3 regions of the Streptomyces sp. NBC_00872 genome follow, and region 2 is predicted to be linked to each of the others. Evidence: riboswitches for the same ligand, from Rfam matches in the RefSeq annotation. Region 2 holds a riboswitch; each other region holds the start of a gene.
The links. A riboswitch is a leader RNA that binds a small molecule or an ion and turns the genes downstream of it on or off. The one in region 2 is predicted to bind S-adenosylmethionine.
Positions count from the first base shown of each region.

Region 1 (3,269 bases), 1.4 Mb from region 2:
GCGGGCCTCGTACGGTCCGCACACCCGTCCCGGAACCCACCAGGAGCGAGCATGAGCGCTGTGACCCCCGTCGGAGGCGACACCGTGGCGGACCGCACCTGGCCGGGCGTGCTGAACCCGCTGCTGCGCGGCGAGAGTCTGGGCACGGAGGACACGGCGTGGGCCATGGACCGCATCATGAGCGGCGAGGCCACCGACGCGCAGATCGCCGGGTTCGCGGTCGCCCTGAGGGCGAAGGGCGAGACGGTCGAGGAGGTCTCCGGCCTGGTGCGCGCCATGTACGCGCACGCCAACACCATCGAGGTGCCGGGCCGTACGGTCGACATCGTCGGCACGGGCGGCGATCTCGCCAAGACGGTCAATATCTCCACCATGGCGGCGATCGTCGTGGCGGGCACCGGCGCCAAGGTCGTCAAGCACGGCAACCGCGCGTCCTCGTCGGCGAGCGGTGCCTCGGACGTACTGGAGAAGCTCGGCGTCAATCTGGAGCTGACCCCCCAGCGGGTGGCCGAGGTCGCCGAGGAAGCGGGCATCACCTTCTGCTTCGCGGTGAAGTTCCATCCCGCGCTGCGGTACGCGGCCAAGGCGCGCAGGGAACTCGGCGCCCAGACCACCTTCAACATCCTCGGCCCGCTCACCAACCCGGCGCGGGTCAGGGCCCAGGCGGTGGGCGTGGCGGATGTACGGATGGCGCCGATCGTCGCGGGTGTGCTCGCCGAGCGCGGAAACTCGTCCCTGGTCTTCCGCGGCGACGACGGCCTGGACGAGCTGACCACCACCGCGACATCACGGGTGTGGGTGGTACGGGACGGCAAGGTCACCGAGGAGGCCTTCGACCCGCGGGACGTGGGCCTGGAACTGGTCCCGGTCGAGGCGCTGCGCGGCGCGGACGCCTCGTACAACGCCGATGTGGCCCGCCGGCTGCTGGCCGGCGAGACCGGCCCCGTACGCGACGCGGTGCTGCTCAACTCGGCGGCGGCGCTGGTGGCCCTGGACCCGACGGGCGACTCCCTGGACCTCCAGCTCGCGGCGGGGATCGCGCGGGCGGCTGAGTCGGTCGACTCGGGCGCGGCGGGGCGCACGCTGGAACGCTGGGTGGCGGCGAGCCACCGCGGCGCGTAGCGCGGTACCGGTCACCGGGTGCCGGGCGCACCGACCCGGGTACGGGGGCGGCGCGCCCCGCACACGTCCCGCCCCGCACACACGTCCCGTATCGCGGACACCCGTTGGGGCGCGCGGCACCCTGTGCCATAATCTTGGACCAGGTCATGAGTGACAGCGATTAAGGCCCCGGCTCGCTGTCCGGCAACCCTCCGTCCGTGGCGGGGTGCCCCGGGTGAAGACCAGGCCGTGGGCAGCGAGGTCCGCGGCAAGCGCGGACCCCTTGCACCTTGGGGTCCTGGTCCTCAAGGGAGCAGTCTCGTGAGCAAGCGAATGTGCTAGGGCCTGTCCGACAGGCCCCAGGGGTTTTTCGGCCCCTTCTTCAGTACGCCTCCATGCGTCGAGGCACCCCCCGTCACCGCCTCCGCGGCTCCGTCGAGCCGTGGTGCCGCCGTGCGGGTTCCTGAAAGCCGTTCCGACTTGTCCTGCCGGGAGATATCGCCATGTCCGCATACCTGAACGCCGCCGCCGCGACCACCGACACCGCGACCACCGCCGCCGCGACCACCGGTACCGACCCGCTGCCGGTCCTCGGGCGTGATGTCACCGTGCCGCTCGTCACCGGCGGCGAGGTCAGCTACGCCGCGCTCGACTACGCCGCCAGCGCCCCCGCCCTCCAGCGGGTGTGGGACGACGTGGCCGCGTACGCGCCGTACTACGGCAGTGTCCACCGCGGCGCCGGCTATCTCTCGCAGCTCTCCACCGACCTCTTCGAGAACAGCCGCCGCACGGTCGCGGAGTTCCTCGGCTGCCGCCCCGACGACCAGGTCGTCTTCACCCGCTCGACCACCGACTCGCTGAATCTGCTCGCCGCGGTGCTCCCCGCCGACTGCCAGGTGTTCGTCTTCGAGACCGAGCACCATGCCTCGCTGCTGCCCTGGCGCGAGGCTCGTGTCACCTATCTGAACGCCCCCCGTACCCCCGCCGAGGCCGTCGCCACCCTGGAGCGGGCGCTCGCGGAGCGTGACCCCCGGGGTCCGGCGCTGGTCTGTGTGACCGGGGCCTCCAATGTGACCGGCGAGCTGTGGCCCGTACGGGAGCTGGCCGCCGCCGCGCACACGCACGGCGCCCGTATCGTGCTCGACGCCGCGCAGCTCGCCCCGCACCACCCCGTGGACATCGCCGGGCTGGATGTCGACTGGGTCGCGTTCTCCGGGCACAAGCTGTACGCGCCCTTCGGCTCCGGGGTGCTCGCGGGCCGTGCCGACTGGCTCCAGGACGCGGAGCCCTATCTCGCGGGCGGTGGCGCCAGCCGCGCGGTGGCCCGGCGGAGCGACGGCGGGGTCGATGTCGCGTGGCACACCACCGCGGCCCGGCACGAGGCCGGTTCCCCCAATGTCATCGGGGTGTACGCGATCGCCGCCGCCTGCCGGGCGCTCACCGAGGCGGGCTTCGACACCCTCGTCGACCGTGAGCGGCGGCTCGTGGCCCGGGTGCGCGCGGGTCTCGCCGAGGTGCCCGAGGTCAGGGTGCTCTCGCTGTTCGGCGACGACGCCCCGCGCGTCGGTGTCCTGTCCTTCGTGGTTGACGGATGGAACAGCTCGCACTTCGCCGCCGCGCTCTCCGCGGAGTACGGCATCGGCGTACGGGACGGTCTCTTCTGCGCGCACCCGCTGGTGCGGACCCTGCTGGGCACCGACCCGCAGGACCCGGGGGAGTGCGGCGCCCCGGAGGCCGAGCCGGGTGAGCGCTCGCTGAACGCGATCCGGGTCAGCTTCGGCGCCGGCACCCCGGACGAGCACGTGGACCGCTTCGTCCGGGCCGTACGGGAGCTGGTGAGCCAGGGAGCGCGCTGGAACTACCGTACGGAGGACGGCCGTTGCGTCCCGGACCGGGACGGCGCCGCGGCCTGACGCACGGAGCCGCAGGCGGCCTTACGCGTCGAGTCCGATGGCGAAGGCCGCTTCGAGGTCGTGCTGTGAGTACGTACGGAACGCCACATGCGTGTCCGTGGCCTCGACGCCCTCGATCTTGCTGATCCGGCCGGGGATCACATCCGCCAGATCGTCGTGCTTGGCCACCCGCACCATGGCGATCAGGTCGTACGTACCGGTCACCGAGAAGACCTCGCTGACGCTGTCCAGCGCGGCGATCGACTCCGCGATCTC
Region 1 is NZ_CP108806.1:6,635,275-6,638,543, forward strand. Features, by position in the region: gene trpD (anthranilate phosphoribosyltransferase) at 52-1,122, shown strand; SAM riboswitch class IV at 1,265-1,382, shown strand; gene OG214_RS28330 (aminotransferase class V-fold PLP-dependent enzyme) at 1,605-3,014, shown strand; gene OG214_RS28335 (Lrp/AsnC ligand binding domain-containing protein) at 3,036-3,269, opposite strand, start outside.
Region 1: linked by a shared signal. The riboswitch ahead of OG214_RS28330 (aminotransferase class V-fold PLP-dependent enzyme) and the one ahead of thrC (threonine synthase) in region 2 are both predicted to bind S-adenosylmethionine.

Region 2 (3,269 bases):
ACGCCCGCGCCGGTCAGCGCGAGCGCCACCCCGCCCAGCAGCCACAGCCGTTCGGCCGCCCCTCCGGTGTCCGCGAGCTGCCCTTGCAGGGACCCGTAGAGCGGCTCGTGCGGGGGCTGGTGGGAAAGCTCCTGGAGCGGCTCGTGGAGAGGACCGCGGAAAGGCTCGTGGACCGGCATCCGCAGGGGCCCGGACCCCTGAAGGGGTACGTGTGCCAGGGCCGACGCCTGTCCCGGTGCCAGCAGCACCAGCGTTCCGGCCAGCACCCCGAAGAATCGGCAGATAATCAGATGTTTTGCCCTCATAAGGGCGCAATGTAGGCAATCGGTGAGGTGATCCGCGGTTACGCCGCGCGTCCGGACGTGTACTCCGCGATCTCGCGTATCGGCGGCCGTTCCTCCGTGTCCACGGAGTAGGTGCGCGGTACGAAGCCGTGCTCGCCCCGGTCGAACTGCGTCAGCTCCGGCCGTACCAAGTGTGCCCGGGACAGCCGCAGTTGGGCCGTACGGTAGATGGCCGCGGCCATTCGCCCCAGCGCCCGGTCGTCCTGGTGGCGGTGGAGCCGTACCCCCACGTCCACCTGCCCCAGCGCGTCCAGACCGACCGTGTGCAGCGCGTCCACGAGCAGCCCCAGTTCCACGCCGTACCCGACGGGGAAGGGCAGCCGCTCCAGCAGTGAGCGGCGCGCGGCGTACTCCCCGCCCAGCGGCTGGACGAACCCCGCCAGCTGAGGCCAGTGCAGATTGAGGAGCGGACGCGCCACCAGCTCGGTCACCCGGCCGCCCTGGGCGCCGGCCGCCGACCCGCCCGTGCCGTCGCCACCCGTGCCGTCGCCGCGCGTACCGCCGCTCGCGCCGGTGCCGTGGAGGCCCGCGCCCTCCTCGTCGGCGCCCTCGTCGTCCGTTCCGCTCTCGCGCAGCGGGCGGTCGTACATCGCCTTCACGAAGTGCACATCGGAATCGGTCAGCAGCGGACCCACGGTCCCGGACACGAAGTCGGCCGAGAACCGCCGCAGATCGGCGTCCACGAAGCACACCACATCGCCGCTCGTCACCAGCAGTGACCGCCACAGCACCTCGCCCTTGCCGGGCAGCGCGGGCAGCCGCGGCAGGATCGCGTCCCGGTGCACGACCCGCGCGCCGGCCGCCGCGGCGACCTCCGCCGTACGGTCGGAGGAGCCGGAGTCGATCACCACCAGTTCGTCGACGAGCGGTGCCCTCTCCATCAGCTCGCGCCGGATCACGGAGACGATCGCGCCGACCGTCGCCTCCTCGTCGAGCGCCGGAAGCACCACGCTCACCGTGGTGCCGCGCGCGGCCTTCGCCACCAGGAGCCGGTCGAGCGTACGGTCGGCCGCTGACCAGGAACGCCTGGTCAGCCAGCGTTCCACCTCTTCCAGCACGGTCGGTACTCCCTGACGTGTTCCATGAACGTGACCCGCGAACCCGGTCCGGAACCGGGCCGGAACCCGGTGGGACGCGACCCGCGAACCCGGTCGAACGTGATCCATCTCGCGGTGCGGACCACTATCTCAACCGTCCGCTCCTTCGGTTACAGTCTTGAACAACACGTATGACCGCCGCATGCCGGGGGTCGTAACGCGGAAAAACGCGCCGGACCTGGTCCGGTGCCATAGCGCTCATCCAGAGGGACTGAGGGAACGGCCCGTTGAAGTCCCGGCAACCCTCCCGCCGACCGCGAGGTCACGGTGGGGAAGGTGCCAATTCCGTCTTGCGGCGAAACGCGTCGTAAGGAAGATGAGGAGAAAGGGCCTCGCCATCATGGCTGTGCAGACCGTCCACCACGCCAGCGGCACCGTCGATCTCGGACCCGCCGCCGCCCTCTCGTGCCGCGAATGCGGAGAGCGATTCGAGCTCGGCCCCCTTTTCGCCTGCGCGAGCTGTTTCGGGCCGCTCGAAGTCGCGTACGACCTGCCGAGCGGCACCCCCGAAGAGCTCAAGAAGCGGATCGCGGACGGCCCGGACAACATCTGGCGGTACGCGCCACTGCTGCCCGTCCCGGCCGACGTGGCCTCGAAGCCGAACATCAACCCCGGTTTCACCAAGCTGGTCAAGGCCGACAATCTCGCCCGTGAACTGGGTATCACCGGCTCCCTGCACATCAAGGACGACTCCGGCAATCCGACGCACTCCTTCAAGGACCGTGTCGTCGCCATCGCCGTCGAGGCCGCCCGCGCCTTCGGCTTCACCACGCTCTCCTGCTCCTCCACCGGCAATCTGGCGGGCGCGGTCGGCGCCGCCGCCGCCCGCGCCGGCTTCCGCTCCTGTGTGTTCATCCCGCACGACCTGGAGCAGGGCAAGGTCGTCATGGCCGCGGTGTACGGCGGTGAACTCGTCGGCATCGAGGGCAACTACGACGACGTGAACCGTTTCTGCTCGGAGCTGATCGGCGATCCGCTGGGCGAGGGCTGGGGCTTCGTCAACGTCAACCTCCGTCCGTACTACGGCGAGGGCTCCAAGACCCTCGCGTACGAGATCTGCGAGCAGCTCGGCTGGCGGCTGCCCGACCAGATCGTCATCCCGATCGCCTCCGGGTCACAGCTCACGAAGATCGACAAGGGTCTCCAGGAGCTGATCAAGCTGGGGCTCGTGGAGGACAGGCCGTACAAGATCTTCGGCGCCCAGGCCGAGGGCTGCTCGCCGGTGTCCACCGCCTTCAAGGCCGGACACGATGTCGTACGGCCGCAGAAGCCCAACACCATCGCCAAGTCCCTAGCGATCGGCAACCCGGCCGACGGCCCGTACGTCCTGGACATCGCCCGTCGCACCGGCGGCGCGGTCGAGGACGTCGACGACGAGCAGATCGTCGACGCGATCAAGCTGCTGGCGCGCACCGAGGGCATCTTCGCGGAGACCGCGGGCGGGGTGACCGTCGGCGTGACCAAGAAGCTGATCGAGGCGGGGGTGCTCGACCCGGCGCTGACGACCGTGGTCCTCAACACGGGTGACGGACTGAAGACCCTGGACGCGGTGGCGCCGACGACGGGCCCGACCGCGACCATCCGCCCGAGCCTGGACGCGTTCCGCGACGCCGGTCTGGCCCGCTGACCGGCCGCCCGGCCCGATGACCCGCGATCCGGCCCATTGACCCGGCTCGGCCCGCTGACCCGCGATCAGGCTTATCGACCCCGACGACGTCACGGAAGACGGAAGGCAGAACACCCATCATGAGCGTCAATGTCCGCATCCCCACCATTCTCCGTACGTACACCGGCGGCAAGGCCGAGGTCCCGGCCGAAGGGGCGACCC
Region 2 is NZ_CP108806.1:5,221,290-5,224,558, forward strand. Features, by position in the region: gene OG214_RS22465 (hypothetical protein) at 1-305, opposite strand, end outside; gene OG214_RS22470 (glucosyl-3-phosphoglycerate synthase) at 344-1,402, opposite strand; SAM riboswitch class I at 1,637-1,764, shown strand; gene thrC (threonine synthase) at 1,782-3,068, shown strand; gene OG214_RS22480 (ubiquitin-like small modifier protein 1) at 3,188-3,269, shown strand, end outside.

Region 3 (3,269 bases), 840 kb from region 2:
GACGCGGGCGTCGCTGCCGTACTCGGCGCCGGCGCGTTCGTCCAGACGGGCCTTGCGGCCGGCGGCGGCACCGGGGTCCTCGTCGAGGAAGACCACCAGGTCGCCGAAGACGTGCACGGTCTCGTCGGCGCGGCCGGCGGAGGCCTGCGCCGCGCGGATCTCGGCCAGGACGGCGCGGGCGTCATCGGCGTCGCCCGGGGTGACGAATCCGAGGTCGGCCGAGCGTGCGACCAGTTCGTACGGGACGGTCGCGTGCGCCAGCGCGGTGACGAGCGGCTGCCCCTGGGGCGGGCGCGGGGTGATCGAGGGGCCCTTCACGCTGAAGTGCGCGCCCTCGAAGTCGATGTAGTGCAGCTTGTCGCGGTCGATGAACCGTCCGGTGGCGACATCGCGGATCTCCGCGTCGTCCTCCCAGCTGTCCCAGAGCCGGCGCAGCACCTCGACGTAGTCGGCGGCCTCGTCGAACAGCTCCTTCACCCAGGGCCTGCCCGCCGCCCCGGCCAGGTCCTCGGTCCGCAGGCCCGGGACCGTACGGCGGCCGAAGTGCGCGGCCTCGTCGGCGCGTCCGGACACCCTGACCTGGATTCCGGCCCGTCCGGTGCTCACATAGTCGAGGGTGGCGATCGCCTTCGAGAGATGGAAGGGCTCGGTGTGGGTGACCACGGCGGTCGGGACCACGCCGATGTTCCGGGTCAGCGGCGCCACCCGGGCGGCGGTCAGCACCGCGTCGAGACGGCCCCGTACCTGGTCGGTGCGCTCGTCGGGCTCGACCTGACGGGAGGTCTGGAGGCTGAGTGAGTCATCGATGGTCACGAAGTCCAGCAGCCCCCGCTCGGCCTCGGTGACCAGGTCGGTCCAGTAGCGCGCGGTGAGCAGTTCGGCGGGCCGGGCTTCGGGCTCCCGCCAGGCCGCGGGATGCCAGCCGGCGCCGTCGAGGGCGACGGCCAGGTGGAGGGGTGCGTGTGCTGCTCGGGGCATGGGCGTACCGCTTCCTGTGAGCATGCCGAAGGACGTCCGCGCCCGTGCTCGGTCGGGGTGGAGGATCGGCGAAAGGGGAGGTCGGCGAGAGGGGAGGATCGGCGAAAGGCGAGGGAAGAAGGCCGGGCGTTCCGGGCCCGCGAAGACCGGCCGGACGGGGCCTGGCCGGACAGGGCCTGGACGGACAGGCCTAGACGGTGAAGTGCCGCGCGGCGGCCGGTTCGTACGCCGGACAGAGCGCGGCGGCGACGCGCTGGAGATCGATGTGCCGCCGCGAGTACATGGCGGTGGTGACCAAGGGCCGCTGAGGAGTTCCCCGCACTGCCGTCACCTCCATCCCGTCCGTCCCGGCCGGCTCGCGCCGTCCCGGGCCCGCTCGCGGAACCGTCTTCGGCTCCGCCGGGCCGTCACCCGGAGCGCTCCGCCGTGTGGCGGGGGCGCCGGTCAGCAAGCCAGGGCCTGACGCCGGCACTCATGACCCGCCGGCACCGTAACCCGGCTCCGGTCTCCGGCTCCGGCACAGTCCTTCAGGGTGGAACACACTTCCTCACCGCTGTGTTCCCGCTTTCCCGCCGCACGCGGAATTTCCTGGAAGGCCGGATGGGTACCCAGCCGCCGTACGTACGACCAGAGGCGGTCACCGGCGGAGACGCGCCGCAGGGCGTCGACGTCCAGGTGGACGAGCGCGACCCACAGATCCACATCCGCCGCCGTCAGCGTCTCGCCCAACAGGTAAGGGCGGGAGGCCAGTCGGCGCCCCAGGAGATCCAGCGCCGGGCCCTGGGCGAGGCCCTCACCGAGGCCCCCGCCCAGGCCGCCACCGAGGCCCTCACCGAGGCCCTCACCGAGGCCCTCACCGAGGAGTTCGCGGACGGCGTCGATGTCGGCGGCCAGGGCGGCGGGCCGCAGGCGGGGCAGACGCGCGTCGTCCTGGTCGGTGAAGTGGACGGCGAGGTCGTCGAGGATGTCGGGGGTGTGGTTGCTCACCACCCGTCCGCTCCACAGGTCGCACAGCGCGGGCACGGTCAGCGGACCGTCGTAGTGGTGCCGGGTGGTCTCGTAGGCCGTGCGCAGCGCCGTGAGCGCGTCGGAGCCGTCGGACCGGGACGGAGAGCCGCCGGACCGGGACGGAAGGAGTGTGGTGCTGATCGAGTCCTTGAGCCCGAGCAGACCGAGGGTGATCGAGACGCGCAGTGAAAGCGGACAGCCCAGCGAGAGATACAGATGGTAGCGGTGCGCGACCGGGTAGTAACCACCGCCGGGACCGGCGCCGATACGGTCGCGGAAACGCGGGGGTGTGCCGGGGTGGGGATCGCGAAGTGCCGACGGGAAGGACGTCTGTACAGAGGTCTCGGACATGGCTCTCTCCATGGATGCGGTGGAGCCCCGGTGGCTTCTTCGGCGCCGGTGGCCGTACGGAAGGAGGGTCCGGCGGCGCGCGGCAGCACACAACGCCCGGACCCGGGAAGGCGATCGGGAACGGTTCGGCTAGGACGGGGGCATACGGCCGACTCGCCCGCCCGGCCAGCCGGCCAGCCGGCCAGTCAGCCGGCTCAGGCGACCGGGCATGCGGTCGGCTAGGACGGCCGGAGCGCGGCCGGCTCAGACAGCCGGCACGCAGCCGTTGCGGAGCCGCAGCAGATCGATATGGCGACGCCTGGTCAGCAGGCGCGGACGCGGCAGCGGCACCGACCGGAAGGTCCGACAGACGCTCTTGCTCTTCTTCGCTGTCCTGCGCATCTCCGCCGGTCCCGTCCTCGGGCCTCGCGGAACAAGCGAGACCGCACTTGCCCCACCGCCCGGGTGGGACCTGGTCGTCACCCGGGGCACCCCGTCGCGGTGGAAGGGTTGCCTGCCAGCGGGCCGGGGCCGGTGACCCACCCGAACAGGGACTCCGCGCGGGTGAGCGCTGACAATCGTGACCGTCGCCAAACAGTCTGAGCGCGCTCCGTTGGACCGTCAAGGAGTCAGAACAAGGCAGAACGGCCAGATTTGGGCGGCCGGCCGGGCCCGTCGGGCGGTCCGGAGAACAGGGAAACCTCGGCCGCCGGTCCGGGACCCGGGACGCCCGTCCACATTTCACGGAACACCCGCCGCGCACCGGGGGAATCAGTACTCAAACCCTCAATCGCCGCATTGGCGCTCTAGGGGTGTGCATCACACGCTAAGGTTCACTTCGCACATGGGGAGTGTGCCGTGGATCACATCGCACGATCGGTCGGCCCGTGTAGCGGGCCCGGCGCGGTCGCATGGCTGGGGGGCCGCATGCTGGAGATGGTCAAGGGTGGCAA
Region 3 is NZ_CP108806.1:4,382,732-4,386,000, reverse strand. Features, by position in the region: gene OG214_RS18710 (LLM class flavin-dependent oxidoreductase) at 1-978, opposite strand, end outside; gene OG214_RS18705 (putative leader peptide) at 1,169-1,300, opposite strand; SAM riboswitch class IV at 1,348-1,458, opposite strand; gene OG214_RS18700 (glutathione S-transferase C-terminal domain-containing protein) at 1,423-2,337, opposite strand; gene OG214_RS18695 (hypothetical protein) at 2,581-2,718, opposite strand; SAM riboswitch class IV at 2,757-2,902, opposite strand; gene OG214_RS18690 (TerD family protein) at 3,253-3,269, shown strand, end outside.
Region 3: linked by a shared signal. The riboswitch ahead of OG214_RS18705 (putative leader peptide) and the one ahead of thrC (threonine synthase) in region 2 are both predicted to bind S-adenosylmethionine.